Regions from separate parts of the Serratia sp. 2723 genome, predicted to be linked through region 1. Evidence: predicted binding sites of a transcription regulator. Region 1 holds the regulator's gene; each other region holds the start of a gene.
The links. Region 1 encodes sigma-54, which starts transcription at its own class of promoters, with help from an activator protein. Its sites were predicted from a motif close to GTTGGCACANNTTTCGCTNT; they were not measured.
Positions count from the first base shown of each region.

Region 2: glnA (glutamate--ammonia ligase) is a predicted target of sigma-54. The motif match lies at 1,477-1,496, and genes of this name have one in related genera.
Region 3: glnK (P-II family nitrogen regulator) is a predicted target of sigma-54. The motif match lies at 1,841-1,860, and genes of this name have one in related genera.

Region 1 covers NZ_JBNDIN010000002.1:463,650-474,646, reverse strand. Annotated here, with positions in the region: gene ABIE29_RS04850 (NAD(P)/FAD-dependent oxidoreductase) at 1-547, shown strand, start outside; gene ABIE29_RS04845 (cupin domain-containing protein) at 578-943, shown strand; gene ABIE29_RS04840 (aldehyde dehydrogenase family protein) at 964-2,457, shown strand; gene npr (PTS phosphocarrier protein NPr) at 2,512-2,784, opposite strand; gene rapZ (RNase adapter RapZ) at 2,781-3,638, opposite strand; gene ptsN (PTS IIA-like nitrogen regulatory protein PtsN) at 3,768-4,229, opposite strand; gene hpf (ribosome hibernation promoting factor) at 4,448-4,735, opposite strand; gene rpoN (RNA polymerase factor sigma-54) at 4,759-6,195, opposite strand; gene lptB (LPS export ABC transporter ATP-binding protein) at 6,246-6,971, opposite strand; gene lptA (lipopolysaccharide ABC transporter substrate-binding protein LptA) at 6,978-7,517, opposite strand; gene lptC (LPS export ABC transporter periplasmic protein LptC) at 7,486-8,064, opposite strand; gene kdsC (3-deoxy-manno-octulosonate-8-phosphatase KdsC) at 8,061-8,615, opposite strand; gene kdsD (arabinose-5-phosphate isomerase KdsD) at 8,633-9,619, opposite strand; gene ABIE29_RS04785 (calcium/sodium antiporter) at 9,635-10,612, opposite strand.
Region 2 covers NZ_JBNDIN010000011.1:6,820-17,816, reverse strand. Annotated here, with positions in the region: gene typA (ribosome-dependent GTPase TypA) at 1-1,205, opposite strand, end outside; gene glnA (glutamate--ammonia ligase) at 1,587-2,996, shown strand; gene glnL (nitrogen regulation protein NR(II)) at 3,191-4,240, shown strand; gene glnG (nitrogen regulation protein NR(I)) at 4,251-5,663, shown strand; gene ABIE29_RS16460 (YshB family small membrane protein) at 5,946-6,068, shown strand; gene hemN (oxygen-independent coproporphyrinogen III oxidase) at 6,117-7,490, opposite strand; gene yihI (Der GTPase-activating protein YihI) at 7,677-8,225, opposite strand; gene yihA (ribosome biogenesis GTP-binding protein YihA/YsxC) at 8,971-9,618, shown strand; gene polA (DNA polymerase I) at 10,163-10,997, opposite strand, start outside.
Region 3 covers NZ_JBNDIN010000003.1:259,227-270,223, forward strand. Annotated here, with positions in the region: gene tesB (acyl-CoA thioesterase II) at 1-73, shown strand, start outside; gene amtB (ammonium transporter AmtB) at 127-1,413, opposite strand; gene glnK (P-II family nitrogen regulator) at 1,451-1,789, opposite strand; gene ABIE29_RS06215 (SmdB family multidrug efflux ABC transporter permease/ATP-binding protein) at 2,063-3,841, opposite strand; gene ABIE29_RS06220 (SmdA family multidrug ABC transporter permease/ATP-binding protein) at 3,834-5,609, opposite strand; gene ABIE29_RS06225 (Lrp/AsnC family transcriptional regulator) at 5,690-6,151, opposite strand; gene ABIE29_RS06230 (PLP-dependent cysteine synthase family protein) at 6,318-7,358, shown strand; gene cof (HMP-PP phosphatase) at 7,540-8,361, opposite strand; gene ABIE29_RS06240 (SgrR family transcriptional regulator) at 8,494-10,200, shown strand; gene queC (7-cyano-7-deazaguanine synthase QueC) at 10,353-10,997, shown strand, end outside.

The sequences.
Region 1 (10,997 bases):
GACCATCAATACCTACGCCTTCCAGTTGGCGACAGAACCGCTGTCTGACGAGCTGATCCGCCAGATCAGCCCGATCCGCGGGGCTTACAGCGATATCCGGCCGGTGATCGACTATTACCGTGTCACCAACGAGAACCGCCTGCTGTTCGGCAGCGCTACCCGGCTGGTCGAATATATTCCTTCAGACCTGAAAGCCTGGAACCGCAACCTGATGCTGAAAGTTTTCCCGTATCTGAAGGACGTGAAGATCGACCTGGCCTGGGGCGGGCCGCTGTGTTGCAGCGCCAACCTGTTCCCGCAGATCGGCACTTTGCCCCAGCACGATAACGTGTTTTACGTGCAGGGCTATTCCGGCTTTGGGGTGACGCCGAGCCATATCGTTTGCAAGGTGTTGGCGGAAGGAATGAGTGAGGGATCCGATCGTTATGACCTGATGAGTTCGATCCCGCACGTGGATATTTTTGGCAAAGACAAGCTGCGCCGTGTGATGACCACCGCGGGCAAGGTTTGGCACCAGACTTCCGGCTACTGGAAGGGTCGCCGTTAATCCTGATCACTAATCTAAAAGGAAAAAACCATGAAACCATTACTGCTTAAGCAAGCGCTCCCAGAACTGCAACAGATTGGCAGCGTCAGCAACCTGGGGGCCACGGTGGTCGCCGGTGAACCTAACGTCGGCGTGGCGATGATTTTTGGTGCGCCAACGGACAACCTGAACTGCGGCGTCTTTAGCTGCACCCGTGGCACCTTCGTGATGGAATACCCGTTTGCGGAACATGCCACGGTGTGGGAAGGCACGGCGACGCTGACCAATGAGCACAGCGGCGAGTCGGTACAGTATCAGGCCGGGGATTCCTGGTTTGTTGAGAAGGGCACCCCGGTACGTTGGGAAATCACCTCGGATCGTTTTGTGAAGCATTATCTGGCGATTGTCGAAGGCTAACCCGCAAGGAGGGCGATGCGATGACGGATATTACACTGTTGCCACAGGTTACGGCCTTTCTGGACCGCCAGCAGGGCCATTACATTCACGGCCAACCCGTGGCCGGGGCAGGCGTAGAAAGGTTTGCGGTGGTTAACCCGGCAAGCGGGATGGCCATCGCGCAGGTGAATGAAGGCAGCCAGGCTGAAGTCGATGCGGCGATGCAGGCGGCCTTTGACGCTTTCCACGGTAGCTGGGCACAGGTTTCTCCCTTGGAGCGTGGCAACTGCCTGACGCGCCTGGCCGATCTGCTGCAAACCCATCGCGAGGAACTGGCGCAGCTGGAAAGCCTGTGTTCCGGCAAAACCATTCAGCTGTCTCGCGGGCTGGAAATCGATATGGCCTCGCAGTTCCTGCGTTATTTTGCTGGCTGGTCGAGCAAAATCAGCGGGGAAACGCTGAACGTTTCATTGCCTTCCTTCCAGGGTGAGCAATACAGCGCATTTACCCGGCGTGAGCCGTTGGGCGTGGTGGTCGGCATCATTCCGTGGAACTTCTCGATCATGATCGCCATCTGGAAGCTGGCTGCGGCGCTCACCTGCGGCTGTACGGTGGTGCTCAAGCCGAGTGAATACACGCCGCTAACCATGCTGCGGGTGGCCGAACTGGCAACGCAAGCGGGCATCCCGGCTGGTGCACTCAACGTGATCAACGGTTCAGGTGCACGTCTTGGCCCCATGCTTATCACCCATCCGCGCTGTGCCAAAGTGACCTTCACCGGCTCGGTACCTACCGGGATCGCGGTGGGGAAAGCGGCGATGGAGCAAGGGATTGTGCGTACCACACTGGAACTGGGGGGTAAGAATGCCGCCGCGTTTCTGGCGGACGTCTCGGTCGACAAGATGGTCGACGGCATTATCGAGGCAGGCTACCTGAACCAGGGCCAGATCTGTGCCGCAGCGGAACGTTTCTACCTGCCTGCCAGCCATATCGATGAGGTATTGGCAAAGCTGGCGCAGCGCTTGGCAGCCATGAAGGTCGGCTCGCCGCTGGATGAAAGTACGCAAGTGGGGCCATTGGCCAATGAGGCACATTACCGTAAGGTACTGGCGCTGTTTGACAAGGCACGGGCTGATGGCAGCCAGATCGTCTGCGGCGGTCAGGCGTTGGCTGGTCCTGGCTTTTTTGTTGCGCCGACGGCGATCCGCGCTAATGGGCCGCATGATGCGTTAATGCGTGAGGAGACCTTTGGCCCGGTGGGCACTTTCCTGGCCTATGAGGATGAAGAGCAGATGATCGCCATGATCAACGATTCGCCTTATGGCCTGGCCGCCAGTCTGTGGACTAACGATCTCAGCAAGGCGATGCGCATGATCCCGCGGATTGAAGTGGGCACCTTGTGGATCAACATGCACACCTTCCTCGATCCGGCGTTGCCGTTCGGCGGGGTGAAATCGTCGGGGATGGGCAGAGAGTTCGGCAGTGCGTTTATCGAACATTATACCGAGTTGAAATCGGTGATGATGAGATATTGACAGCTAGACGGGCGCAGCAGCGCCCCTACAATAGTGAAGTTATTTGTCGGGGGGTCAGTCTTCGTCGAAGCCTGAGTTGAACAGCTCAATCACCGCTGCCAGGGCCTGTTCTTCCTGCGGCCCGGTGGCTTCAATTTCGATCTGGCGGCCCTGGGCGGAATCCAGCATCAGCAGCGCGATCACGCTGCTGGCTTCCGCTTCGGTGCCGCTGTCATTACGCAGCAGCACTTCGGCGTCAAAACTCTGCACCAGCTCAAACAGCTTCATAGCCGGGCGGGCGTGCATGCCCAGCTTGTTCTTGATTTCAACCGTCTGCTTGACCGTCATTGTTGTTTACGCTTTTCCAGTGTGCGGTGACGTGACTGCACGTTCTTGCCGCGTGAACGGAAATAATCCGCCAGCTGTTCAGCCACGTACACCGAACGGTGCTTACCGCCGGTACAACCAATGGCGACGGTCAGATAGCTGCGGTTGTTGGTCTCCAGCATCGGCAGCCACTGTTCCAGATAGCTGCGGGTCTGGTAAATGAAGTTGTGCACTTCGGTGTGGCGATCGAGGAACGAGGCCACGGGTTTATCCAGGCCGGTCATCGGGCGCAGTTTTGGGTCCCAGTGCGGGTTGGGCAGGAAACGTACGTCGAACACGTAATCGGCATCGATAGGAATACCGTGCTTGAAGCCGAAGGATTCGAACACCATCGTCAGCTCGCGTTCGCGTTTGCCCAACAGACGGGTACGCAGCATTTCCGCCAGTTCATGCACCGACATTTCCGAGGTATCGATGATCAGATCGGCACGGGAACGCAGCGGTTCCAGCAGATCGCTTTCTTCATCGATCGCGCTTTCCAGCGACAGGTTCTTGGCAGAGAGAGGATGCAGGCGACGGGTGTCGCTGTAGCGGCGGATCAGGGTGTTGCGATCGGCATCAAGGAACAGCAGCTGTGGTGTGAAGCTCTCCGGCAACTGGGTCATTGCATATTCAAACACTTCCGGCGATTCCGGCATGTTACGGACGTCGATGCTTACCGCAGCGGAGCTATTACGTTCGGCCAGCGTCTGGGCCAGTTGTGGCAACAACACCACGGGCAGGTTATCAACGCAGTAAAAACCCATGTCTTCCAGCGCCCGCAAGGCGACGGATTTCCCCGAACCGGAACGGCCGCTGACAATCATCAGCACCATGTGGTAACTCCCCTGGCATCTCAATGGCGCTCATCGCCACCGTTAGGATCTATTATCCGGGCCACGGCCCGGATATATCATAAGTAAAACAGTAGCGTTTTCATGGCTGAAAGTCACGCCAGCCGATGGTTACTCGGTGATGATCTGATACAGCTCTTCGTCGCTCAGCGCTGCGCGCAGGCGGCGGCACACGGTTTTGTCGGCCAGCCGTTTGGCAACCAGCGACAGCGTATGCAAATGAGTTTTACATTGATCGGCCGGTACCAGCAAGGCGAACAGCAGATCGACTGGTTGATTATCAATGGCATCAAAGGCGATAGGTTGCTCAAGGCGGATAAACACGCCAACGGCCCGCAAAGTGTCCTCTTCCAGTTTGCCATGTGGGATCGCGATACCGTTGCCGATACCGGTACTGCCCATACGCTCCCGGGTAAGTATTGCGTCAAACACCACCTGTGAAGGTAGGTTGAGCTGTTTGGCCGCCAGCTCGCTGATAATTTCCAAAGCCCGTTTCTTGCTGGTGCAGTGTACCGAGCTTCTGGTGCACTCGATGTTTAACACCGAGCTTAATTGCATTATTTCGTTGTTCATCTCATCTTCACTTAAAACCGCATCCTGTCGCTTTATTGCAAGCCTGCTTTACCATTGGCAAGTAGGCTTGCGCTGATAACCTTCATGAAACGGTTTTTCGCCTGTTTAACCCTGATGGCTTATCGGCGCATACCCATACAGGTGCTGCGCCGAGGGTTGCCGTGTAGCCAATTTGACTACGATGTGGACCATTATGCATCGCATAACGGCCCAGAATGTCAGTGTTGCTTTAGTTTGTCTTTATGTTTGTTCAATTGACGCGCCAGTTTGTCGATCAGACAGTCAATTGCGGCATACATATCTTCTTTTTCCGAGGTGGCGTGCAACTCGCCGCCATTCACATGCACCGTTGCTTCCGCAATCTGCTGCACTTTTTCCACACTGAGTACGACATATACCTGATTAATGCGGTCAAAATACTGCTCGAGTTTGGCAAACTTGGTGTTGACGAACTCACGCATGGGTTCGGTGATTTCGACGTGGTGTCCGGTAATGTTGAGCTGCATAATGTCTTCCTTCTCTATAGAGGTCAAACCAACTGTTTACGCTGGTTGGACGGCGGGATGGACAAAGACTCTCGGTACTTGGCGACGGTGCGCCGTGCCACCATGATCCCCTGATCGGAAAGCATCGTGGTCAGTTTACTGTCGCTAAGCGGTTTGGCGGGGTTTTCCGCTGCGATCAATTTCTTCACTAATGCCCGGATCGCCGTAGAGGAGGCTTCGCCACCGCTGTCGGTATTCACATGGCTGGAGAAGAAATACTTCAATTCGAAAATACCACGCGGGCTATGCAGGAACTTCTGCGTCGTCACGCGTGAGATTGTCGACTCATGCATTTCCACGGCCTGGGCGATATCTGCCAGCACCATGGGCTTCATAAATTCTGCACCCTGTTCAAAGAACGCTTCCTGCTGTTCGACAATACAGCGGGTCACCTTGAGCAGCGTGTCGTTCCGGCTTTCCAGACTCTTGATCAGCCACTTTGCTTCCTGCAAATTGCTGCGGATATACTGGCCGTCGGCATCGTTGCGCACCGTGTTGCCCAGTGCCGCATATTGCTGGTTGATTTTCAGCCGTGGGATGCTGTCGGCATTAAGCTCCACCACCCACTTATCCTGCACCTTGCGTACCAGCACATCCGGGATCACATACTCGGATTCCCCGGTATTGATCGATTGCCCGGGGCGCGGATCGAGCGAGTGGATCAACACCATCGCTTCTTTCAGTGTATCTTCTTTTAAGCGAGTTGTTCGCATCAGACTGCGAAAGTCGTGGTTGGCCAGCAAATCCAGATGTTCACTGACGATCAGACGGGCTTCAGCCAGATAGGGAGTGTCTTTGGCGTACTGGGAAAGCTGGATCAACAGGCAATCACGCAGATCGCGTGCCGCGACGCCGACCGGATCAAAACGCTGTACGCGCTTCAATACCGCTTCGACCTCGTCCATCGTCACATTATCGTCACCCATACTTTCCAGAATGTCTTCCAGCGGTACGGTGAGATAGCCCGTGTCATCAACGGCGTCGACGATCGAGGTGGCGATGGCGGCATCGGTGTCGGAGAACGGCGTCAGATCCACTTGCCACATCAGGTAGTCCTGCAGCGTTTGCGTGGTTTCGCCCTGATAGACCGGAAGTTCGTCATCGCCATAATCAGTACCGGTACCGGAAGGGGTACCCGCGGTATAGATCTCATCCCAGGTGGCATCCAGAGGCAGCTCTTCGGGCATGTCCTTCTGTTCCAGCGCTTCGCGGGTGTCTAGCCCTTCGGTCTCGATGCTTTCTTTGGTGTCGACCTCTTCGTGCTGGTCTTCGGACTGTTCAAGCAGCGGGTTGCTCTCTAGTGCCAGTTGGATCTCCTGCTGGAGCTCAAGCGTGGACAGCTGCAACAGGCGGATCGCCTGCTGAAGTTGGGGGGTCATGGCCAGTTGCTGGCTGAGCCTGAGTTGCAAACCTTGCTTCATAATCTTCTGCTACTTCCGTTAACGGTGGCCTGTTGGCCTGCCGCTAGAGCTTATAGGCGGAACTCTTCGCCCAGATAAACGCGTTTCACCTGCTCATCGGCCAGAATGGCGTCCGGTGTACCGTGGGCAATCAGCTTGCCCTGGCTGACGATATAGGCACGTTCACACACGTCAAGCGTCTCGCGTACGTTATGATCGGTGATCAGCACGCCAAGGCCGCTGTCACGCAGGTGCTCGATGATTTTCTTGATATCGATAACGGAAATCGGGTCAACCCCGGCGAAAGGCTCATCCAGCAGGATAAATTTCGGGTTGGCGGCCAACGCGCGGGCAATCTCCACGCGGCGGCGTTCACCCCCGGAAAGCGATTGGCCCAGATTGTCACGCAGGTGGGAGATATGAAACTCTTCCAGCAGCTCGATAGCCCGATCGTTGCGCTGTTCACTGGTGAGATCGGCGCGGATCTCCAGCACCGCCATCAGGTTGTCGTAAACACTCAGGCGGCGGAAGATTGAGGCTTCCTGCGGCAGGTAACCGATACCGCGGCGTGCTCGGGCGTGCAGCGGCAGGATACTGATATCTTCGTCATCGATCACGATGCGCCCGGCGTCGCGCTGAACGATGCCAACCACCATGTAGAAAGTGGTGGTCTTACCGGCACCGTTTGGCCCCAGCAGGCCGACGATCTCGCCAGATTTCACTTTCAGGCTCACGTCTTCAACGACTTTGCGGCCTTTGTAGGCTTTCGCCAGGTTTTCTGCGATGAGTGTTGCCATAAGTAATTAGTTACTCTTCTTTTGACCGTTTTTGTCTTGCAACTGTGATGGCACCAGAACCGTGGTCACGCGTTTGCCTTTATCGCTGAACGCCTGCATCTGCTGCTGTGGCACCAGATAGGTAATACGGTCGCCCTTCACGTTGCTGTCGAGCTGTTCCAGATAGGCGTTGCCGGTGAGGGTGATCAGCTGTGTCGCAACGTCGTAACGGACTTTCTGCGCATGGCCTTTTACCGGCTTGCCGCTGTCCTGCATCTGGTAGAAGGTTACCGGAGTGCCGAACGCTTCAATATAGGTTTTGTTCTGATCGCCACCCGGGCGCGTGACCACGACCTTGTCGGCCTTGATCTCGATAGTGCCCTGCTTGATCACCACATTGTCGGTAAAGGTGCTGACGTTGCTCTGCATATCCAGCGACTGTTTCAGCGAGTCGATACTTACCGGTTGGTCAGAGTCGGATTTCAACGCCAATGCGGGGGAGCTGGCGGTCAAAACGAGGCTGACGATCAACAGATTACGGAGTTGGCTTTTGGTTCTGAATTTCATAGTTGGTCTTGACCTTATCAATCAGCTCAGCGGTTTTGTTCCGCAGATTACCACGCATTTTCATGCCGTTAGAGGTGAAATTCGTGCCGAACAGTGTCACTTCATCATCGGAAGAGACGTCCTGGGTGACCAGATTAATCTGGGCATTATCGGTTTTAATTTTTTCCAGCTGTGAGGTGGTTGTCAAACTGTTCACCTCCACGTGGCCGTACAGATACAGCATGCGGTTTTTGGTCAGCTTGGCACGATCGGCGCGTATCGACCAGGTGGCCACGGCACGCTCATCAAACAGCGTCATCACCGGCTGGGTGAACCAGCTTAACTCATCGGCGGTGTAATATTTAACCTCTTCTGCCACCAGCTTGTAGCTTAGTTGCCCGGCCGGGTTGTACACCACGGTCACGGTATGCTGGCTCTGATAGGTCGGGTCCTGGTTGTTGACCGGTACCGAGCTGCTGTCATCACTGAAATCGGCCATGTTCCAGCCAATCAGCGCCAGCGCGATCACGGTCAGCAAGAGGGTGATCCAAAGTTTGGTTTTACTCATATTGACAGCCCTTTGGCGTCCTCCAGCTTGTTTTGCGCCAGCAGGATCAGGTCGCACAGCTCGCGTACTGCACCACGACCACCGTTGATGCGGGTCACATAATGGGCGCGAGGTAACAAAATTGGATGTGCATCGGCCACTGCTACGGCCAGACCGACTTCGGCCATCACCGGCCAGTCGATCAGATCGTCGCCGATGTAGGCGATTTCATCTGGCATCAGGGACAGTTTATCCAACAGTTCACGGAAGGCCAAAAGCTTATCGGACTGCCCCTGATACAGATGGGTGATATCCAACGTTTTTGCCCGGTCTTCCAGTAGCTTGGCCGAACGCCCGGTGATGATGGCTACCTCGATCCCCGAGGTTTTCAGGCAGCGGATGCCGTAGCCGTCACGGACGTTGAAGGCTTTAAGCTCTTCACCGTTATTGCCCATGTAGATCAGGCCGTCTGACAGCACACCGTCGACATCACAAATCAACAGGCGGATTTTCCCGGCGCGTGCCATGACTTCTTCAGCTACCGGCCCGTAACAGGTTTCAACCAGACTCATGCAGTTGGTTCCTTTCATTAAATGACGCCAGCGCGCAGCATGTCATGCATATGTACCACACCCAGCAATTGGTCGCCATCGGCAACCAGCACGGCGGTGATATGGCGTTGCTGCATCAGATTGAGCGCATCGACCGCCAGCAGGTTCGGGCGCACCCGGATACCGCCCAGGGTCATGACGTCGGTGATTTTGGCATTATTCAGATCGATGCCCATATCGAACACCCGGCGCAAGTCACCGTCGGTAAAAATACCGGCGATCTTCATCAGGTCGTCGCAGATCACCGTCATGCCCAGATTTTTACGGGTGATCTCCAGTAGCGCGTCGCGCAGCGAGGCTTCGGCGCTGACGTGCGGAATTTCGTCGCCGCTGTGCATGATATCGCTAACGCGCAGCAGCAGGCGGCGCCCCAATGCTCCACCAGGGTGAGACAGGGCGAAATCTTCCGGGGTAAAGCCCCTGGCCTTCAGCAGCGCTACGGCTAACGCATCACCCATGACCAAGGTGGCAGTGGTGCTGGTGGTAGGAGCCAGACCCAGTGGGCAAGCCTCCTGTGGCACCTTGATACACAGATGCACATCTGCCGCCTTGCCCATCGAGCTTTCCGGGTTGTTGGTCATGCAAATCAGTGGGATCTGCTGGCGTTTCAACACCGGGATCAGCGCCAGAATTTCGTTCGACTCACCGGAGTTGGAGATCGCCAGCACGATGTCCTGCGCCGACACCATGCCAAGATCGCCGTGGCTGGCCTCCGCCGGATGCACGAAGAACGCCGGGGTTCCGGTGCTGGCCAGCGTGGCGGCAATTTTGCAGCCGATATGGCCGGATTTACCCATGCCCATGACCACGACTTTACCGCAGCATCCGGCGATCGCTTCACATGCCCGGGTAAAATCTGCATTGATGTACCGATCGAGCTGGGCCAGGCCATCACGCTCAATCTGGAGTACTTCTTTGCCGGCCTGCTGAAAGTCAAAGCCCGGTTGCAACTGGATAGATGACATACTCATTCTCAACGGTTAGCCGAACGTACTGAAAGGGTTAAAGAACAGCACTGCAAGATACGCAATAAAGCCACATAATAACAGAGCTCCTGCCAGATGACCGATACGATGTTTGCGGCCAATACACAGCGCGGCAAGCAGGATACTGGCAGCCAGCATTACCCAGTAATCACGCTGGAAGGCGGCGGGATCGATACTGCCCGGTGACAGCAGGGCGGGGACGCCCAGTACAATCACCGTGTTAAAAATCGTCGAGCCGATGATATTCCCTACCGCCATATCATCTTCGCCTTTTAGTGCTCCGGCGATCGAGGTGGCCAATTCGGGCAGGCTGGTGCCGATGGCGATAATCGTCAGGCCAACCACCAGTTCGCTCAGGCCGAAGTAGTGGGCAATCACTGAGGCGTTATCGATGATCATCTTTGATGACAGCGGCAGAATAATGAAGGCCAGCACCAGCCAGAGAAAGGCCACGGTGTTGCTGCTGTCCTGCGGCAGTTCGGCGAGTTGCTCCACCGTCAGGCTGTCGTTGCCTTCACGTTGCGCCAGCCTGGCGATTTTCAGCATCAGCAGGATGAAACCGGTGGCGGCTAACAGCAGCAGCACGCCATCGAACCGGCTCAGGGTGTTATCCATCAGCACATAGCCGCACAACAGAATAACCCCCAGCATCAGCGGTAATTCACGCCGTAACACTTCGGAACGAACCGACAGCGGATGGATCAGGGCTGCCACCCCCAGGATCAGTAAAATATTGGTGATGTTGGAGCCAATCACGTTGCCAACCGCCAGGTTGGTCTGCCCATTGAGGGCGGCGGTGACCGACACGATCAATTCTGGCAGTGACGTGCCGATACCGACTATCGTCATGCCGATAATCAACGGGGGAACCCCCAGCGAGCGGCTAATCACCGCCGCACCATAAACCAGTCTATCTGCCCCATACACCAGTAAAAATAAACCAACGATCAACAGTACTATCGCGAGAAACATTCAGGGTCCTATATTGGGTATGCCCGTTGTCTTTCAAGCTGCAGCGTTGTTACCCGCACTCGCCCACCCCAGTCACTTACTAAAGTAAGTTCCTGAGGATGAACGAGCTTGTCGCCTAGCTGCAGCTTGAAATCCATAGGGTATAATAATCCCGGTTCGTTGGTTAAAGACCATCATCGGCCAGCTTGCTTACCCCTCGTTGCACATAACAACGAATTTTCCCGGCTATACCCCTCGTCTTTCAAGCAGCAACTTGAAATTTATAGGGTATAAAAATTGAACAATTTTGTTTTTTTACGTTATTACCTAATTTTGACCGTCTGGAGCCTAAAAGTAAAACCTATGGCATCATTGGTAGCGCATTGACGGTAAGTTTCGGTAAAAA
Region 2 (10,997 bases), on a different contig from region 1:
TTCTCGAACGGCTCTTGCTTGCGGCCATCGATTTCACGGAAGATAACTTTCGGACGGGAAACCGCCAGTTCAAAACCTTCACGACGCATGTTTTCGATCAGGACCGACAGGTGAAGCTCACCACGGCCTGAAACACGGAATGCATCAGCATCTTCGGTTTCTTCAACGCGCAACGCCACGTTGTGCACCAGTTCCTTGTTCAGACGCTCAAGGATTTGGCGTGAAGTCACGAACTTGCCTTCTTTACCACAGAACGGTGAGGTATTGACGTTAAAGAACATGCTTACGGTAGGTTCATCAACCGACAGTGCTGGCAACGCTTCAACCGCGTTCACATCACAAATGGTGTCAGAGATGTTCAGTTCGCCCAGGCCGGTGATGGCAACGATGTCGCCCGCTTCGGCAACGGTGGCTTCGATACGTTCCAGGCCCATATGGGTCAGCACTTTACCGATTTTACCGTTACGGGTTTTGCCTTCGCTGTCGATCAGGGTGATCTGCTGGTTAGGCTTCACTTTACCACGCTTGATACGGCCGATGCCGATAACGCCCACGTAGTTGTTGTAGTCCAGCTGGGAGATCTGCATCTGGAAGGGGGCTTCCAGCTCAACCTGCGGCGCAGAGACGTGATCGACAATCGCCTGGTACAGCGGAGTCATGTCTTCGGACATATCGTTATGGTCAAGACCCGCGATACCCATCAATGCGGATGCATAGATGATTGGGAAGTCGAGCTGTTCGTCGGTAGCGTCCAGGTTTACGAACAGGTCGAAGACCTGATCCACAACCCAGTCAGGACGCGCGCCAGGGCGGTCAACCTTGTTGATTACCACGATCGGTTTCAGACCATTAGCAAACGCTTTTTTGGTCACGAAACGGGTTTGCGGCATTGGGCCATCCATTGCATCCACAACCAGCAGCACCGAGTCGACCATTGACATCACGCGCTCTACCTCGCCGCCGAAGTCGGCGTGTCCTGGGGTATCCACGATGTTGATGCGGTAGTCTTTCCAATTAATGGCGGTGTTTTTTGCGAGGATGGTAATCCCACGCTCTTTCTCCAAATCGTTGGAGTCCATTACGCGTTCTGTCGCTTCTGAACGCTCTCCGAAAGTACCGGATTGTTGCAGCAACTTGTCAACCAGGGTGGTCTTACCATGGTCAACGTGGGCAATAATGGCGATGTTACGCAAATTTTCGATCACAGCTTTGCCTCAGGCATTAGAAATAGCGCGCTATTGTACACGTATTAAGCGAGGGACTAAACAAGATCACAACACTCTCTTATAAACAACTGTGTACAGGCTAGTTTGTGATCCCTTTCACGGTGCAAAAAGCAGCAATCGATGATGTTTTGCACCATTCCAGTGCTCTACCCCAGGTTATTTGCACCACCATAGTGCATTGCATCGCTAATGGTGCATACTGGCGATGGGCAAAACCCGCACAAACCGGCGATTTTTTCGCTTTTTAAAAGTTGGCACAGTTTTCGCTTTGTTTTAAATAAGAGCCTAGACAGGGCAAAACAGGCCAGTACACAGATTCGTTCCACGACGATGACAACGATAAATCCGGGAGAGTTAAGTATGTCCGCTGAACACGTTTTGACGATGCTGAATGAGCATGAAGTGAAATTCGTAGACCTGCGTTTCACTGACACCAAGGGTAAAGAACAACACGTCACCATCCCTGCTCATCAGGTAAATGCCGACTTCTTCGAAGAAGGTAAAATGTTTGACGGCTCCTCAATCGGTGGTTGGAAGGGCATCAACGAATCTGACATGGTCCTGATGCCAGACGCCAGCACGGCGGTTCTGGATCCGTTCTTCGAAGAATCTACCCTGATCATCCGTTGTGACATCCTCGAGCCAGGCACCATGCAGGGCTACGATCGTGACCCACGTTCGATCTCCAAGCGTGCCGAAGATTTCCTGCGCTCTTCCGGCATCGCCGATACCGTGCTGTTCGGGCCGGAACCGGAGTTCTTCCTGTTTGACGACGTGCGCTTTGGCAGCAGCATCCGTGGTTCCCATGTCAGCATTGATGACATCGAAGGCGCCTGGAACACCAGCACCAAATACGAAGGCGGCAACAAAGGCCACCGTCCAGCGGTAAAAGGCGGTTACTTCCCAGTGCCACCGGTCGACTCTTCACAGGACATCCGTTCTACCATGTGTCTGACCATGGAAGAAATGGGCCTGGTGGTTGAAGCTCACCACCACGAAGTGGCAACCGCCGGTCAAAACGAAGTGGCTACCCGCTTCAACACCATGACCAAGAAAGCCGACGAAATCCAAATCTACAAATACGTGGTTCACAACGTGGCTCACGCATTTGGCAAAACCGCGACCTTCATGCCAAAACCGATGTTCGGCGATAACGGCTCAGGTATGCACTGCCACATGTCACTGTCCAAGAACGGCACCAACCTGTTCGCTGGCGACAAGTACGGCGGCCTGTCTGAAATGGCGCTGTTCTACATTGGCGGCATCATCAAGCACGCTAAAGCGATCAATGCCCTGGCCAACCCGACCACCAACTCCTACAAGCGTCTGGTCCCAGGTTACGAAGCGCCGGTTATGCTGGCTTACTCTGCCCGTAACCGCTCTGCGTCTATCCGTATCCCAGTGGTTGCCAGCCCGAAAGCGCGCCGTATCGAAGCTCGCTTCCCGGACCCAGCGGCTAACCCATACCTGTGCTTCGCCGCGTTGCTGATGGCTGGCCTGGACGGCGTGATCAACAAGATCCACCCTGGCGATGCCATGGATAAAAACCTGTATGACCTGCCGCCGGAAGAAGAAGCTGAAATTCCAAAAGTGGCTGGCTCACTGGATGAAGCAATGGCCGCACTGAACGAAGACCGTGAATTCCTGACCCGCGGTGGCGTATTCACCGACGACGCGATCGATGCCTACATCGAACTGCGTAAGGAAGAGATGGATCGCGTGCGCATGACGCCACACCCGGTTGAGTTCGAACTGTACTACAGCGTTTAAGCCATACCCGCGCTGTCTACGGATGGCGCATCGCTCGCTATTTATCTAAGCCGTTTTTTTGTTGCCGTGGAAACTTTTAGCCCATCTTCGGATGGGCTTTTTTCTCCACCGTATGTTCTGCAAAACTATTTCATACCGTGATGGTTACGGATGGAGTAGGATGGATGCACTAAAAAGGTGCAGGAGACTGCTGTATGGCAACCGGCAAGCTGCCCGATGCTGGGCAGATCCTCAATTCTCTCATCAACAGCATTTTGCTGTTGGATGACACACTGGCGGTCCACTACGCCAACCCGGCGGCACAACAGCTGCTGGCACAGAGTTCTCGTAAACTTTTCGGTACACCGCTGCCCGATTTACTTGGCTATTTTTCGCTGAATATCGATCTGATGCGCGAGAGCCTGCATGCTGGCCAGGGCTTTACCGATAACGAAGTGACCCTGGTGGTCGACAGCCGCGCCCATATCCTCTCCCTGACCGCTCAAGCGCTGCCTGAAGGCTTTATTCTGCTCGAGCTGGCCCCAATGGACAATCAGCGTCGCCTCAGCCAGGAGCAGTTACAGCACGCTCAACAGGTTGCGGCTCGCGATCTGGTGCGCGGCCTGGCCCATGAAATCAAAAATCCGCTCGGCGGTTTGCGGGGTGCCGCGCAGTTGCTGGCCAAAGCCTTGCCAGACCCCTCGCTGACGGAATACACCAAGGTGATCATCGAACAGGCCGACCGGCTGCGTAATCTGGTAGATCGCCTGCTAGGGCCACAGCGCCCCGGCCAACATATTACCCAGAGTATCCATCAGGTTGCGGAACGGGTCTGCCAATTGGTGTCGTTGGAGAAACCTGATAACGTCACGCTGGTGCGTGATTACGACCCTAGCCTGCCGGAGTTGGCACACGATCCCGACCAAATAGAGCAGGTGTTGCTCAATATCACCCGCAACGCGCTGCAGGCGCTGAGCGAAACCGGTGGCACCATCACGCTGCGCACGCGTACCGCGTTTCAGATCACCCTGCACGGCACCCGCTACCGGCTGGCGGCACGGATCGATGTTGAGGATGACGGCCCGGGCGTACCGGCCCAGTTGCAAGACACGCTGTTCTACCCAATGGTCAGCGGCCGCGAAGGCGGTACCGGTCTGGGGTTATCCATCGCCCGTAATCTAATCGATCAGCATTGCGGAAAAATTGAATTTAACAGTTGGCCAGGTCACACCGAATTCTCGGTTTTCCTGCCTATTCGCCAGTGAGGTTTGTGCTATGCAACGAGGGATAGTCTGGATCGTCGATGACGATAGCTCCATCCGCTGGGTGCTCGAACGTGCGCTCACCGGAGCCGGGGTGAATAGCGTCACCTTCGACAGCGGCAATGCCGTGTTGGAAGCATTGGCCACGCAAACTCCCGACGTGCTGCTGTCTGATATCCGTATGCCGGGTATGGATGGCCTGGCGCTGCTCAAGCAGATCAAACAGCGTCATCCGATGCTCCCGGTCATCATAATGACCGCGCATTCCGATCTGGATGCGGCGGTCAGCGCCTATCAACAAGGGGCGTTCGATTACCTGCCAAAACCCTTTGATATTGATGAGGCCGTCGCGCTGGTAGAACGTGCCATCAGCCATTATCAGGAGCAGCAGCAACCCGCTCGCAGCCAGCCCGCCAACGATCCCGTCGCCGATATTATTGGTGAGGCCCCGGCGATGCAGGATGTGTTCCGCATTATTGGCCGCCTGTCGCGTTCCTCCATCAGCGTGCTGATCAACGGGGAGTCGGGAACCGGGAAAGAGCTGGTCGCCCATGCGCTGCATCGCCACAGCCCACGCGTCAAATCGCCGTTTATCGCTCTGAACATGGCCGCGATCCCCAAAGACCTGATCGAATCTGAACTGTTCGGTCATGAAAAAGGGGCGTTTACCGGCGCCAATCAGATCCGTCAGGGCCGTTTTGAACAGGCCGACGGCGGCACGCTGTTCCTGGATGAAATCGGCGATATGCCGCTGGATGTGCAAACCCGCTTGCTGCGCGTGCTGGCGGACGGCCAGTTCTATCGCGTGGGTGGCTATGCGCCGGTGAAGGTCGACGTACGTATCATTGCCGCCACCCACCAGAACCTGGAGTTGCGCGTCCAGGAGGGCAAATTCCGTGAGGATCTGTTCCACCGCCTGAACGTAATCCGCGTACATCTGCCCCCGCTGCGCGAACGCCGTGAGGATATTCCGCGCTTGGCACGCTATTTCCTGCAGGTGGCTGCGAAAGAGTTGGGTGTGGAGGCGAAGAACCTGCATCCGGAAACCGAAACTGCCCTCACTCGCCTGCCGTGGCCGGGCAACGTACGCCAGTTGGAAAACACCTGCCGCTGGTTGACCGTGATGGCCGCCGGGCAAGAAGTACTGATCCAGGATCTGCCCTCGGAGCTGTTTGAAACCGCAGCGCCGCAAGCCAGTAGCCACGGCCTGCCGGACAGTTGGGCCACGTTATTGGCACAATGGGCCGACCGCGCGTTGCGTTCCGGTCATCAAAACCTGTTGTCCGAAGCTCAGCCGGAAATGGAGCGCACCTTGCTCACCACCGCGCTACGACATACTCAGGGGCACAAACAGGAAGCCGCCCGCCTGTTGGGATGGGGCCGGAATACCTTGACGCGCAAGCTGAAAGAATTAGGGATGGAGTAAATAATATCCCCTCACCCTAACCCTCTCCCAAAAGGAGAGGGGACCGAACGTGCCACTGATTTACCCCTGCACTCAGTTGCTACATTGTTCTTGGGAAGTGTCACAGAATAACGCCCCACCTGATATCAACTCCGTGCCAGCTCCCTCTCCCTGTGGGAGGGTTGGGGTGAGGGGTAATTGATGATTAAAAATACAATCCAGCGCACAAAAAACCAGCGATTCAAGGCTTTTACCGGGTTTGCGACAGCAGTATGATCGAAACGCAAACTCAGGAGGTTTTTAATGCTGGATACACTCATCGTCTTTCTTACCCAAGGCGCAGACGTCGGCTCTGCCGTCAGCCATTCACCGCAGGCGGCAGTTGCCACGGTGTTGTGCGCCGCACTGATAAATTTCTTCAGTTAACAGGGCGCAGCACGCTGCGCCCCTACACATCCGCCGTGGTGTTGCGCGTCAGATAACCCGAGAGAACTGTTGGGCGCGGGCCTGTTTACGCAGGTAGATATCGAAGCACATGCAGATATTACGGATCAGCAAGCGCCCACGAGGCGTAACGCGGATACCGTGGTCATCGCGCTCCACCAGCCCGTCACGTTCGAAAGGTGCCAGCAATTCCAGATCGGCGGCAAAGTAATCCGCAAACGCAATGCCGTATTGCTGCTCAATCGGTTGATAGGCCAGTTGGAAATTACAGATCAGCGTCTTGATCACGTCACGGCGCAGGCAGTCATCTTCCGTCATCGCCAGGCCACGCCACAGGGCGTTCCCCTGCTCTTCCACACTAGCGTAATACACCTTCAGCTCTTTCTGGTTTTGCGCGTAGCTGTCACCCAGCATGCTGATGGCGGAAACCCCCAGGCCCAGCAGATCGCTGTCCCCTTGGGTGGTGTAACCCTGGAAATTGCGGTGCAGCTTGCCTTCGCGCTGGGCAATCGCCAGCTCATCGTTCGGCCGGGCAAAATGGTCCATACCGATAAACTGATAGCCCGATTCCGTCAGCGAAGCGATGGTTTGCTGCAGAATATCGAGTTTCTGCTGGGCGCTCGGTAGGTCGGCGTCCTTGATTTTACGTTGGGCAGCAAACAGGTTCGGCATATGGGCGTAGTTAAATACGCTCAGGCGATCCGGGCTCAGCTCCGCCACCCGTTGCAGCGTGAAGGCAAAACTCTCTGGCGTCTGCTTCGGCAGGCCGTAAATCAGATCGATATTGGTCGAGTTGAAACCTAGCGCTTTTGCCCGAGCGATCAGGGCAAAAATGAACTCTTCATCCTGCTCGCGGTTAACCAGACGCTGCACTTCTTTATTGAAGTCCTGCACCCCCATGCTGAGGCGGTTGAAGCCTTCGGCACGCAGGTGGTCCAGCACGTCCAGCTCGATTTCCCGCGGATCAACTTCGATCGACATCTCCATTTCTGGCTGGAAATCAAAGTGCTGGCGTAGCATGGCGACCAAGCGGCTGATTTGCTGCTTATCCAGATAGGTTGGCGTACCACCGCCCCAATGCAGTTGGCTGACCTTGCGGCCGGCAAACAGGGGGGCACGGGCGATGATTTCCTGCTCCAACACGGCCAGGTATTCATCGGCCTTGTGAGTCTGGCGTGTAACCAGCTTATTGCAGCCGCAGAAATAGCAGAGCTTGTGACAGAAAGGAATATGGACATACAGCGACAGCGGGCGCTCAGGGTAGCGCGTAGCCGCGCGTTGAAACGCGGCTTCGTCGTAGTCCTGGTTAAACTCCAGCGCCGTGGGGTATGAAGTATAACGCGGGCCTGAATAGTTATATTTTTGGATCAGGGCCAAATCCCAGACAATGGTCTGTTCTGACATGCTTGCTCACTCCTTCCGATATTTTTTCCTACCGGGCCGGGAAATGGGCAGTTGTCTACGCTGTCTGGCCGCGGAAGCACTGCGAAAACGCGTTTTGCGCTTCGACAGCCGCCATAGTTTACCTAATAACCACAGTAGATAACATGTCAACAGTAGGGCTATTGCCGGGATCAGCGACATAACCGCTTAAAATACGTCTTTCGGGTTGCCGCCTTTCAGCAGTTTCAGAATATCTTCCTGCTTCTCTTCCTGCTCTTCGTCGTCTTCATCACCCAGTTCGATGCCCAGCTGTTCCATCAGTGCATCGATACGATCCAGGGTTTGATCGACGTAAGCCTGATCTTCTGCGTTCAGCGTGGCACCTTCGTCCAGGCGATCCAGCAAGGCATCCAGACGCTCATCGTTTTCCAGCTTGGTCAGTTCTTCTTCTGGCGTAAGGCGCGGTTTTTCTGCCTTCGGTTTTGGCTGTGGCTTGGTCGCCTTCACTTTAGCGTCAACCACCAGCGCAACCGGCACTTTACTGCCGAGACGAGGATCTTTGGGTTGCGCACCAGTTTTATTTTTCTGGTTGGCGGACTCAACCTGGGTACGTGAACCGGAAGCCAGGCCACGGCGCTTTTTCAGACGCTTGCGCTCACGCGCTTCCTGATCGAGCTCCACACGACTTTTCTTTTTACTTTTTGACGTCGCCGCGCTGCTGCGTGGGCTGCGAGGTGCTTTTGATGGCTGGTTCATGGCTTTTACTCTTAGGTATGTAGATCCAGTATAGAATTGCTATACGGTTGCGGCGGAATCTAGCAGAAAGCAGACAAAGAAAAAAGGCGGCAGGTTAAAACCTGCCGCCTATTTCGCACCTTCAGTCGAAGGATATTCCTGCTCCGCGCTCCATGCGCACACTCAACATCCCGGTCTTTCCATCTGCGATAACCGCGCTCCCTGCTACTACGTCTTTCATCCTGAAAGAAAAAATCATCCGTGCTGCGATCCATTCGCTTCCACTCTTCCTGAGTGCGCTTCCCGCGAGCATCCCAATTGCAGTCACTTCATCATCCGTGTACTATTTATGCGCTCCGGCACCAATAGTCTCAATTCCATCTGACATCATCCTGGTACTCATTACACTGCCTGTGTATTCCCTGAGATTTGTCATCCTTCCTGGATGTTCCTGTTTCCTTGGCCTCCTGCCTTGCAACCTACTTTACGCTTTTATGGGGTATGCTCAAGATACCTACAGGCGGCTTACGGCGATCTTTTGCTTTTAAAAAATATAATGCATTGTTTTATAACACATAAAATACCTGTAACTTTCGAATAAAGCGACATTACCCCCTATTCGAATGGTCAATGTCTCACACGGCAGGTACTTTTTTGCCATAAGGATTTTGTGGTTAATCGCTTAAAAACCGAGAAACACACCCTTTTACCGCTGATGCAGTTATAATCGCCCACCAGATAGCCATCCTCACGGAGACGAAAAATTTTGACCAGCAAGAACTACAATTACCATGTGACCCATTTCGTCACCAGTGCACCCGATATTCGCCACCTTCCGGGGGATGAAGGTATTGAAGTTGCGTTCGCCGGCCGCTCCAACGCCGGTAAGTCCAGCGCACTGAATACCCTGACCAATCAGAAAAGCCTGGCACGTACCAGTAAAACGCCGGGGCGTACCCAGCTGATTAACCTGTTCGAAGTCGAAGAAGGCATTCGCCTGGTCGACCTGCCAGGCTATGGCTATGCCGAAGTGCCGGAAGAGATGAAGAAGAAATGGCAGCGGGCGCTGGGTGAATACCTGCAAATGCGTAACTGCCTGAAAGGCCTGGTGGTGCTGATGGATATCCGTCATCCGCTCAAAGACCTGGACCAACAGATGATCCAATGGGCCGTCGACGTTGGTACTCCAGTGCTGGTCCTGCTGACCAAGGCCGATAAGCTGGCGTCTGGTGCCCGCAAAGCGCAACTCAATATGGTACGTGAGGCCGTGCTGCCATTTATGGGAGACATTCAGGTAGAAGCCTTCTCGTCACCGAAAAAGATCGGCGTCGATAAACTTAGCCAGAAGTTGAATACCTGGTTTAACGAGATCCCACCGGAAGTGCTGCCGGAAGAAGATTTCGGCGGGGAATAATAACCGCTGCGGGTATTTCGTAGGGACATGCATGCAGAGCCGATGCCGAGACATCGGCTTTTTTATGTCCGTTTTCACCCCCGCACGAGGCGCATTTCGTTATCTAATTACAATTTTGACTAAAAGCCATCATCAAAACTTATGGCAGATGCGACGCTGTCAGGGGATAAATGCAGATAAATCAGCCAGGGAAACGGCGGGAGAAGAGAAAGAAGGGATAACAAAAATCGATGGTTTGTCGTTGTTTTTACAATAAAAAACGCCCCAGTCAATACTGACTGGGGCGGCTAAATATTCAGCCAAATCCGATTACGTGAAGTAAAAGGTCTGAAAGATAGAACATCTTACCTCTGTACCCTACGCCTGTAACTCTACATCATTTTTTCGCGCTGCAAAAGAATTTTTTGTAGTTTAGTTACACGTTCCGGGCACTCACAACGGCAATTTAGTCGAAAAAATCGCCGCAGAATGTTGCTCAATTACCAAAAATGCTTAGGTTTTCGCCAGTTAGGGGAAACTGGCCATAACGCATCACCCAGGGTAATCAGTGAGCCTCATCCCAGTTTTTACCTACGCCGATGTCCACCCGCAGCGGAACCGCCAGTTGCATACTGTTTTCCATTAACTCATGAATGCGCTGGCTGGCCTCTTCGATAGCCGACTCGTGGATTTCAAACACCAGTTCATCGTGTACCTGCATGATCATACGCACCAGCGGCTGCTCAGGCCCTTGCAGCCAGGCATCCACCTCAATCATCGCACGTTTGATGATATCCGCAGCAGTGCCCTGCATAGGGGCGTTAATCGCCGCTCTCTCGGCCGCCTTGCGACGCATACCGTTGCTGGAGCGAACGTCCGGCAGATACAACCGGCGGCCATCCAGCGTGCTGACGTAGCCCTGCTCGGCAGCCTGCTGACGGGTGCGTTCCATATACTCCAGCACGCCAGGGTAACGTTCGAAGTACAGATCCATATAGCGCTGCGCTTCGCCACGCGGGATCCCCAGTTGGCGAGCCAAACCGAATGCGCTCATGCCGTAGATCAGGCCAAAGTTGATCGCCTTGGCACTGCGGCGCTGTTCGTTGGTGACCTTATCCAACGCCAGACCAAAGACTTCTGCCGCCGTTGCCCGGTGTATGTCCTTACCTTCAGCAAACGCCTTGAGCAAGCCTTCGTCCTGCGATAAATGGGCCATGATGCGCAGCTCAATCTGCGAGTAGTCCGCAGCGACAATACGGTAGCCCTCAGGCGCAATAAATGCCTGACGGATACGACGCCCTTCATCGTTACGCACCGGAATGTTTTGCAGGTTTGGATCGCTGGATGACAGGCGACCGGTGGCGGTGACGGCCTGATGATAAGACGTATGCACCCGCCCA
Region 3 (10,997 bases), on a different contig from region 1:
GTTCTATACCCGAGAGGGTGTGCTGGTGGCAACGACCGTGCAAGAAGGCGTGATCCGCAAACGTGATGCTTAATTGAAAAAGGGGCGATGTCTCCATCGCCCCCTCTGTGTTTAATTCAACGTATTTTACTGGTTGTAAGCATTCTCGCCATGGCTGTTCACATCCAGTCCTTCACGTTCCTGCTCTTCTGGTACGCGTAGCCCTACCACAGCCCCAGCCACTTTAAAGGCGATAAACGCGGCCACGCTTGACCACACCAGCGTCACAACGACGCTCAGCAACTGGATCCACACCTGATGCCCCATGGTGACGCCAGCGGCGTAGCCCGTACCGCCCAGTGATGAGGCGGTAAAGACGCCGGTCAACAGACAGCCGACGATGCCGCACACCCCGTGCACACCAAACACATCGCAGGTGTCGTCCACTTTCAGCCATTTCTTCAGCGTAACCACACCCCACAGGCCAGCGATACCGCCTACCAGGCCGATAATCAGCGCACCACCAACACCCACGGTACCCGCCGCTGGCGTAATCGCAACCAGACCAGCGATACAGCCCGAGCAGGCTCCCAGCAGAGAAGGTTTACCACGCACGACCCACTCGGCAAAGGTCCAGGAGAGGATTGCTCCGGCGGTAGCTATCACCGTGTTGAGGAACGCCAGCGCCGCAATACCGTTGGCCGCACTGGCCGAACCGGCGTTGAAGCCAAACCAGCCGATATACAGGATCGAGGCTCCGGTAAACACCATCGGCAGGTTGTGTGGCTTGAAGGCCTCTTTGCCATAGCCGGCACGTTTACCCAACAGATAAGCCCCTACCAGACCAGCACTGGCGGCATTGATATGCACCACGGTACCGCCCGCAAAGTCCAATGCACCGTCGGTTGCCAGGAAGCCACCGCCCCAAACCATATGCGCAATCGGCAGGTAGGAAATCGTGAACCAGATGGCGGCAAAAATGACCACCGCAGAGAAGCGGATACGCTCGGCAAAGCCGCCGACCACCAACGCCACGGTAATACAGGCAAAGGAACACTGGAATGCCACGTGGATCATCTGGCTAAAGGTGCCGGTCAGGCTGTCTACGCCGATCCCTTTGAGCATCACCGTCTGGAAGCCGCCGAAGAAGGCGTTACCTTCGCTGAACGCCAGGCTGTAGCCATAAATGACCCACAGCACGCACACCAGGGCAAAGGTGACGGTCACCTGAGTCAACATTGAGAGGACGTTCTTCGAGCGCAGCAGGCCGCCGTAGAACAGCGCCACGCCCGGTAGAGTCATAAACAGCACCAGCGCGGTGCAAATCATCATAAAGGCGTTGTCCGCCTTGTCTGCCACCGCCGGAGCGGCCAGTGCCAAAGAAGGGACCAGGGTTACCAAACTCAGGCCCAACGTGGATAACAGTCTTTTCATTATCAATCCATCCCCATTCAGTTGACTGAGCCTGCGATCACAGAGCCGCTTCGTCGGTTTCGCCGGTACGAATTCGAATCACACGTTGCAATTCGGCAACGAAAATTTTGCCGTCACCGATCTTGCCGGTGTAGGCTGCCTTGCTAATCACATCAACCACTTCATCCAGTTGGTCATCGGCAATAGCGATATCAATTTTGACCTTCGGTAAGAAATTGACGCTGTACTCTGCCCCGCGATAGAGCTCGGCATGGCCCTTCTGGCGGCCAAATCCTTTGACTTCAGTTACGGTCAGCCCCTGAATACCTACAGAGGATAAGGCTTCACGCACGTCCTCTAATTTGAATGGTTTGATCACCACGGTAACCAGCTTCATATTGCCTCTCCACGATTAAGCCCAAAAACTTACCCCCGGTACGAGTCATATAAAGCAAAGGCTGTGCCATAAATTATTTTATATTTAAATTCAAATGATTATATGGAAACATCCACAATCAGAGGCCAGCTCTGGAGGAAAGCAGAGATCGCTGCCTGGGGATCGCGCACCCTTTTGGTGCATTACGCGTTGGGAAAGTGCAGCAGGAGGGAGTTGAATAGCGCTATTGCCTGTTGGTGGTGCGGGCTCCTGGAACGAAGCCCTTGCTTAAGGTTATGCGGGCTGAGTTTCATCGCGAGCCGTGGCAGCCAACTCTTCGCCCACCAGCTGTAGCTGATACATCTGGTAGTAGCGGCCCTGCTGTGCCAACAGTTGCTGATGGTTGCCCTGCTCCACGGCATGACCGCGATGCAGTACCAGAATAGAGTCGGCATCCACAATGGTTGAAAGGCGATGGGCGATCACCACCAGCGTCGTCTGCTCGCGGATCAACCGTAAGGCACGCTGGATCGCCTGCTCGGTGCCAGAGTCGATGTTTGCGGTCGCTTCATCCAGGATCAGGATCTGCGGTGCCTGGACCAGCACGCGCGCCAAGGCCAACAGTTGCTTCTGTCCTACGGACAGGTTATTCCCCTGCTCCCCCAGGCGCGTATGGATGCCCTGTGGGAAGCTACGTACCAGTTCCCCCAGTTGCACCGTTTCCAGCGCCTGCCAGACTGCCTCTTCACCGATAGAGCGACCAAGCGTGACGTTCGCCAGCACCGATTCCGCCATCACCACCGGATCTTGCTGCACCATGGCAATACCTTGGCGCAGGGTACGGTGCGAAAGCGTGGACAACGGGCGACCATCCAGACGAATTTCCCCTTCGCTCAGCGGGTAATAACCCATCAACAGGTTAGCCAAGGTGCTCTTTCCGCTGCCGGTATGCCCCACCAGGGCAACAAAACCCCGTGACGGCACCTGCAAAGAGATATGCTGCAGCACTTTTTTATCACTGCGGTAGGCAAAACTCAGGTCGCTGATATCGATACGGCCACTCGCCAACGGCCTATCGTCACTGCCATAGCTCTGCTGGCTGCGATCCATCAGCTCGAAAATACGCTCACCGGCCACCACGGCCTGCTGCAATATCGATTGCTGGGCAGTCAGCTCAATCAACGGTTCGTTCAACCGGCCAAGATAGTTGATGAAGGCATACAGCACCCCCACGCCAATCGCGCCCTCACCGCTGAAACCAAACAGCATCAACAGACCGCATAGTACCAGGGCAGAGAACAGGCTAAGCAGCGGCCGTAACAGGAAACCATCCAGCCGCAGTGTCTGCATCCGGGCGGTATAATGCGAGCGGCTGGCCGCACTCATGCGCTCACCAAAGCGGATCTGCTGGCGGAACTGCTGGATCACTCCCATGCCGCTGATCACTTCGTTGAAGCCGTCGTTGATATCCGCCAGGTAGCTACGCATCCGCCGCACGATTGGCGTGCTGTAGTATTGATAGATCCCCATCACCACCAGCACCGCCGGGAAGATGCAGATCGCCACCAGCGCCATGCGCCAGTCCAGGCTGAACATCGCCACCAGCATCGCCCCGATCAGCGCCGCACTTTTCAGTACCGTGGACACCACCATCACATACAGATCTTTGATCACTTCGGTATCGTTGGTGACTCGCGAGATCAATTGCCCGACAGGCTGGGTATCAAAGGCACTCAGCGGTTGGCGCAAGGCCGCGTCCATCACGTCGGTACGCAACCGCTGTACCACCCCAACCGCTACCCGATTAAACAGGATGGCCTGGAAATAGTGCAACGCCGCAGCGAGCAGTTCCAGCAGGATATAAGCCGCTGCCAGGGAGCTGACAATCATCAGCGGCAGCTGCCCTTTGGCAACATAGTTATCAATAAAGTAGCCGATCAGAATTGGCCCGGCGACTTCCGCCGCCGCCGCTACCCACAACATCAATACCGCCAACCCCAGAGGTTTACGATAAGGCGAGCCATAGGCCAGCAAACGTTTCAGCGTTGGCCATATAGTTTGTATTTTACTCATCGGCCAAACCCTCCTCGGTGCTATCAGGAGCCTCATCCAACGCCGCTTCCAGTTGCTGATAGCGATACATGTCGCGATACCAGCCAGGCTCTGTAGCCAATTGCCCATGCTGTCCGCGCTGTACCACCGAGCCGTGTTGCATTACCAGAATTTCGCTGGCTTCCGTCAGGGCCGAAAGGCGGTGTGCGCTGATGATCACCGTGCGGTTTTGCCCCCAACTGCGCAGATTATGCAGGATCTGGTGTTCGGTGCGCCCATCCACCGCCGAGAGGGCATCGTCGAGGATCAGAATTTCCGCCCCCAGCAGTAGCGCTCGCGCGATGGAAATACGCTGTTTCTGACCACCAGAAAGCATCACGCCGCGCTCACCCACCTCGGTCTCGTAACCCTGAGGTAAACGCAGAATATCTTCATGCACGCTGGCCAGGCGCGCTGCCTGTTCAATCTGTTCCTGAGTGGCCGCCGGGTTGCCCAAGGCAATATTATTGGCCACGCTATCGGAGAACAGGAACGGCGTCTGGCTAACGACCGACAGGCGTGAACGCCACTCGTCGAGCTTGATCTGGGTGAGCAGCAAGCCGTGATAGCTGATATGGCCGTCATCAATATCAAACTGGCGCTGGATCAACGAAAGCAGCGTCGATTTACCCGAACCTGTCGGCCCACACAGCCCCAGCATTTGTCCCGGCTGAAGCTGCAACGCCACGTCATGCAGCGCAGGTTTGTTGGTTTGCGGATAATGGAACGCATTGATTTCCACGCTTAGGCAGCCGCGCCCATCGGGTAGCTCAAGTTCACCATCCTTCACGGCCGGTGCCTCTTCCAGCAGGCTGCGGATACGGCTATAGGCGGCACTGCCGCGCTCGACGATGTTGAACATCCAGGCCAGTGCCAGCATCGGCCAAATCATCAGGCCAAGGTACATGACAAAGCTGGTCAGTTGGCCCAGCGTGAGGGAACCGTTAACCACCATCCAGCTACCGCCGCCGATCGCCAGCAGGTTGGCCGCACCGATAGCGATGTAAATCGTTGGATCAAAGCGCGCATCAACTCGCGCCACGTGCATATTCTTCGCGCCGGTTTGCGCTGCCACTTCGGCAAACTGGTTGGACTGATGATCCTCCAGGCCAAAAGCCTTGATCATACGGATGCTGGTCATGCTCTCCTGTGCCTGATCGTTAAGGCTGGAAAACGCGGCCTGCGCCGACTTGAAACGCTGGTGCAACTGATCGCCATAGTATTTGATGACGATCGCCATGATCGGCATCGGGATCAGGGAAAGCAGGGTCAATTGCCAACTGATCTGGGTACTCATCACAATCAGCACCGCCAGCCCCATGACCAAAGAGTCCACCAGCGTCAGCACGCCTTCACCGGCGGCAAACACTACGCGGTCAACATCATTGGTCGCTCTGGCCATCAGATCGCCGGTTCGGTGGCGCAAATAGAAAGCCGGGTTCTGACGGCTGAGTTGACGATAGAAGTTTTCCCGCAGTTCTACGGCCAGCTGGTAGGAAGCGCCAAACAACAGCACTCGCCACACATAGCGCAGCAGATAAACCACAATGGCGGTGCCAAGCATCAACCCCAGCCAGGCCATCAGCACCTTGTTGGACATCTGATCCTTGGTGACGCCATCGACAATGATGCCAACCAGCTTAGGCGGTAGCAGTTGCAGTATGGCAATGGCAATCAGTAGCACCACCGCCCCGAGGTAGCGACGCCACTCGCGGCGAAAATACCAGCCGATTTGAGCAAAGAGTCTCACGCAGTTTTATTCCAGACAGTATCCGACAAATTAGCGGCCGCAACCCTGCAACCTTAACATTCAACAGTAGAGTGACGATTTCACTCTGGCACGGGTAGCGCCGTGGTGTATTTGATTTTTTCCATCGCGAAGCTGGAAGTGACATCAATCAGTCCCGGCACGCCGGTCACCAGGCGCTTATAGAAATTGTCATAGCTTTTCATGTCCGCCACCTCGACCTGCATCAGGTAATCATACTCCCCCGCCATACGGTAAAACGCCAACACTTCCGGCATCTGCGCGGTGAGAGCGACAAATTTTTGATACCACTCGCTGCTGTGTTGCTGGGTTTTTATCAGCACAAACGCCGTCAGGCCAAGCCCAAGCTTTTCATTATCCAGCAGCGCGACGCGCGCGCGAATGTAACCTTCATCTTCCAGCCTTTTCAGCCGTTTCCAGCAGGGCGTTGAGGTCAGATTCACCGCTTCGGCCAGCACTTGCAGCGATTGCGTACAGTCCTGTTGCAGCATGCACAGCAGTTTACGGTCAGTTTTATCCAACATAAGGGGGGTTCATAGAAAATATTTCTCCCATTAGGCGATTAAACAGGAAAAATGGCAATCCTTTTTTCTCGCTGAACCGCTATGCTACACCTCAAACATCCCTGCTGAATTTCAAGCTACAGCTTGCAAAGCGGCAAGTTTAAGCCCCCTATTTTGAGGCCAGATCATGACAAACGCTTGGGTAAAATATGCTATTGGTGAAATAGAAGCGGATTTCCAACGCTCCGCCGATACGCACTTGATCCGCTTGAACTTGCCGGAATTTCCTGGCATCTATCTTTACCTGAAAGATGAAAGCACCCACCCCACCGGTAGTCTGAAACACCGCCTGGCGCGTTCACTGTTCCTTTATGGGCTCTGTAACGGCTGGATCAACCAGAACACGCCGATTATTGAAGCCTCTTCGGGGAGCACGGCGGTATCTGAAGCCTATTTTGCCCGCCTGCTCGGCCTGCCGTTTATCGCGGTGATGCCTTCCTGTACGGCTAAACGTAAGGTGGAGCAAATCGCCTTTTACGGAGGCCGCAGCCATTTTGTCGATCATGCGGCCCAGATTTATGCGGTGTCAGAGGAGTTGGCCAAAGAGCTGAACGGCCATTATATGGATCAGTTCACCTTTGCCGAACGCGCCACCGACTGGCGTGGTAACAACAACATCGCCGACAGCATTTTCCGCCAGATGGAGCGCGAACCGCACCCGGTTCCGAAACACATCGTGATGAGTGCTGGCACTGGCGGCACCTCAGCAACGCTGGGGCGCTATATTCGCTATCAAGGTCATGATACACAGCTCACCGTGGTCGATCCGGAAAACTCGGTGTTCTACGACTGCTTCCATCATGGCGATCGCACCATCATCGGTAGCTGTGGCAGCCGTATCGAAGGTATTGGCCGCCCACGCGCCGAACCGTCGTTTATCCCTTCGGTGATCGATAACATGCTGCGCGTGCCCGATGCCGCCAGTATCGCTACTATTTATTGGTTGGAAAATATTCTTGGCCGCAAGGTAGGAGCCTCCACCGGCACCAACGTCTGGGGAGCACTGCAACTGGCCAGACAGATGCGGGAAAAAGGCGAGCAAGGTGCCATCGTCACTCTGCTATGCGACAGCGGCGAGCGCTATCTGGATACCTATTACAGCAGCGACTGGGTCAGCAACCATATCGGCGATCTGACGCCTTATCGCACTCAGTTGACCAAGCTTTAAGTGAATAAATATCCCCAATGGATTTCAAGTTGTAGCTAGGCGGCAAGGACACTCATCCCCAGGAGCTTACTTTTGTAAGTGACTGGGGTGAGGGTACGCAGCCAACAACGCTACAACTTGAAAGACGAAGGGGGAAAAAAAAGCCGGGTAGTCATACCCGGCCGGCTGTAATGCTAATACCTCAGAATTCGGGGGAATAGGTGAGGTGTGGTGAACGCAGCCAATGATGTAAATAGTGAGCCACCGCCTGCTGTTCGCAGTGGCCGATAACCTGTAATTGGGGCAATGACGATTTCAACTGTGGCAAAGCATTGCCCATCACCACGCCATGCCCGACACCCGCCAGCATTTCCTTATCATTCATCGCATCGCCAAAGGCCATACAATCGGCCAACGTCAGCCCCAGATGGTGGCTCAACCTGTCCAATGCAGCGCCCTTGTTGCAGCCTTTTGGCAACACCTCGAGGCAATCATAGGCCGAGAAGCACAGGTCGGCACGGGTGCCAAAATGCTCACTCAACTGTGTCTGCAGTATGACCAGTTCTTCATGGGGGGCACAGAAACAGACCTTGCTGTTGCCAAACGCGGGCAGACGGCGCAAATCGGCGAGTTGGAAATGAAAGCCACTGAGATGATGTGCAGCCAGCATTTCCGGCACTGCGGTTTCGGTCAACCATCCCTCATCACGAAACACGTGCATGCTGGCAGAGGTACGCCAATGGGTATGCAACACCTCTTCGGCAATCTCCGCCGGTAAGTCGGTAGCATGCAGTTGCTGCCCTTGCTGGTCATAGACGCGAGTGCCGTTACCGGTGATCAGATAACCTTGTAAACCCAGTTGCGCCATGACCGGCTGGGCATCGAGGTAATGCCGCCCAGTGGCAAAGGTCACCACTATCTCCCTGTCGATAAGCTGCTTTAACACGCTCAGCGTTTCCGGCCCGACACGGTGATCGGGGGTCAGCAGGGTGCCATCCATATCGAAAGCGGCCAGGCGATACATAGGAACCTCGTAAATGTGAGCACAATGGCAATCACCGCAGTATGGGGTGGTATTTGCGGAAGTAATAGTGAACAATTGCCCCAAATGCTTCCTGATTTATCTTTCATCGCTTGCAACCCCTAGGATAACGCTATGCGCCTAGTTCATCGCCTCGGCCAGTATCAACGTTTGTACCACCAGCTAGGCAGCGCGCCGGTGGCGATCACCATCGGTGAATTAGCTGCGATCTTCTGTTGCAGCGAGCGACATGCACGCACCCTGGTGCAGCAGTTGCAGCAACAAGGTTGGCTAAGTTGGCACTCACAGGCCGGGAGGGGGAAACGCGCACAGTTGCAATGCCTGAAAACCCCCGATGAACTACGGGCCGCTCATCTTCAACGTTTACTGCAACTGGGCGATCACCAGGGAGCCCTGGAAATGGCGCAGTTGGCGCCACAGCATCTGCAAGAATTGCTGAGCCCCCACCTCGGCGGGCAATGGCAGGAAGGCAGCCCTACGCTGCGTATCCCTTATTACCGCACGTTGGAAAAGCTCGATCCGTTGACGCTAAGCGGCCGCGCGGAACAGCATCTGGTCGCCACCGTTTATGCCGGTTTGACACGCTTCAATACCGGTTGCCCAGAACCGCAGCCCGATCTGGCCCATCACTGGCAGGTTAGCGAAGACGGCCTGCGTTGGCAGTTCTTTCTGCGCAATCAGCTGCGATGGCATAACGGCGAGACCTTGACGGCCCAACAGCTATTGCAGACTCTCAATACCCTGCGCCAGCACCCTCGTAGCCAGCCATTATTGAGCAGCGTGGCGGCAATCAGCCTGCCGCATACGCTATGCGTCCAGTTCGATCTGCAAATACCCGACTATTGGCTGGCACACCGGCTGGCAGAACTGCCCTGCCTGATGACCCATCCAGAGTTACCGACCCTCGGCGCAGGTCCCTTTAAGCTGGCACTAAACGAGCCGCATATGGTGCGACTGGAACTGCATCCTTACTACCACCTGCAACATCCTTATCTGGAAAGCATCGAATACTGGATCACGCCAGAGTTGCCAACCCGCAGTACCGACACCAGTTGCCAGCACCCGGTACGCATCACCATCGGCCAGCAGGAAGAGCTGGCACAGGCACGGCCGGTACAACGCAGTATGAGCCAAGGGTGGTGCTACCTGGCAATTAACCAGCGCCGTGGCGTGCTGAGTGAGACCCAAGGGCAAAAGCTGCTGATGCTGATCCAGCGCTCCGGGCTGCTGGCCAGTTTGCCCATCCAGCAGGGCGTGATCATGCCAAGCCATGAAATGCTGCCGGGCTGGGCGATCCCTGAGCATGATGTCAGAGAGGATGTTGAGCTCCCCCCTCGGTTGACGCTGCTGTACCATCCACCGATCGAACTAGAAAGCGTGACTCAGGCTTTGCAACAATTGCTGGCGGAGCATGGCTGCCAATTAGCGATCCGCTATTATTCCGGCAAACGTTGGCAAAGTACCGAGCAGATAGCCCAAGCCGATCTGCTGCTGGCCGATAACCTGATTGGTGAAGCCCCGGAAGCGACGTTAGAAAGCTGGCTACGTCGCGATTTGCTGTGGCAAGGGATCTTGCGAGAAGAGGATTGGCAACACCAGCAGCGTATCCTGCAGCAGATCCAGCAGTGCCCTGTACCACTGCAACGCTACAGCCAGTTAAAAGCGTATTATCAACAGTTGATGGAAGCCGCCATCCTGACGCCACTATTCAACTATCAGTACCAGGTGAGCGCACCTCCTCGCATTCATGGCGTAATGCTCACCGCCTACGGCTGGTTTGATTTTTGCCAGGCGTGGCTGCCACCGCCGCTGGATGAGTAGGTTGCCCTACGCTGCAGGAAGCATTTCTGATAGCATCCCCGCAGTATGAGTATGTAGCCCTCAGGCCATCAGCGCTTAAGCCTGGTGGAAAGGGCATAAACCGGCCGCCCGAATGTGCATCGGGAATGGCTCCTAGCCAGAAGGTAGATTGTATGAAACGCGCAGTCGTCGTTTTTAGCGGTGGACAAGACTCCACGACCTGCTTGATCCAGGCATTGCAACAGTATGATGAAGTTCACTGCATCACGTTCGATTACGGCCAGCGCCATCGCGCCGAAATCGAGGTGGCCCAGGCCCTATGCCAAACCCTGGGGGCCAAGGCGCACAAGGTTTTGGACGTTGGGTTGCTCAATGAGCTGGCCATCAGCAGCCTGACTCGCGATAACATTCCAGTTCCCGCCTACGACAGCACGCAGACCGATGCCTTGCCAAGCACCTTTGTGCCGGGGCGCAACATCCTGTTCCTCACCCTGGCGGCGATTTATGCCTACCAGGTGGAAGCCGAAGCCGTGATCACCGGCGTGTGCGAGACGGATTTCTCGGGCTATCCGGATTGCCGCGACGAGTTTGTCAAGGCCCTGAATCAGGCCATCGTGCTGGGGATTGCACGTGATATTCGCTTTGAAACCCCACTGATGTGGCTCAACAAGGCCGAGACCTGGGCGCTGGCGGACTATTACCAGCAGTTGGAACGCATCCGCCATGAGACGCTCACCTGTTATAACGGCGTTCAAGGCGACGGTTGTGGTGAATGTGCGGCCTGCCATCTGCGCGCCAACGGGTTGCAACAGTATCAG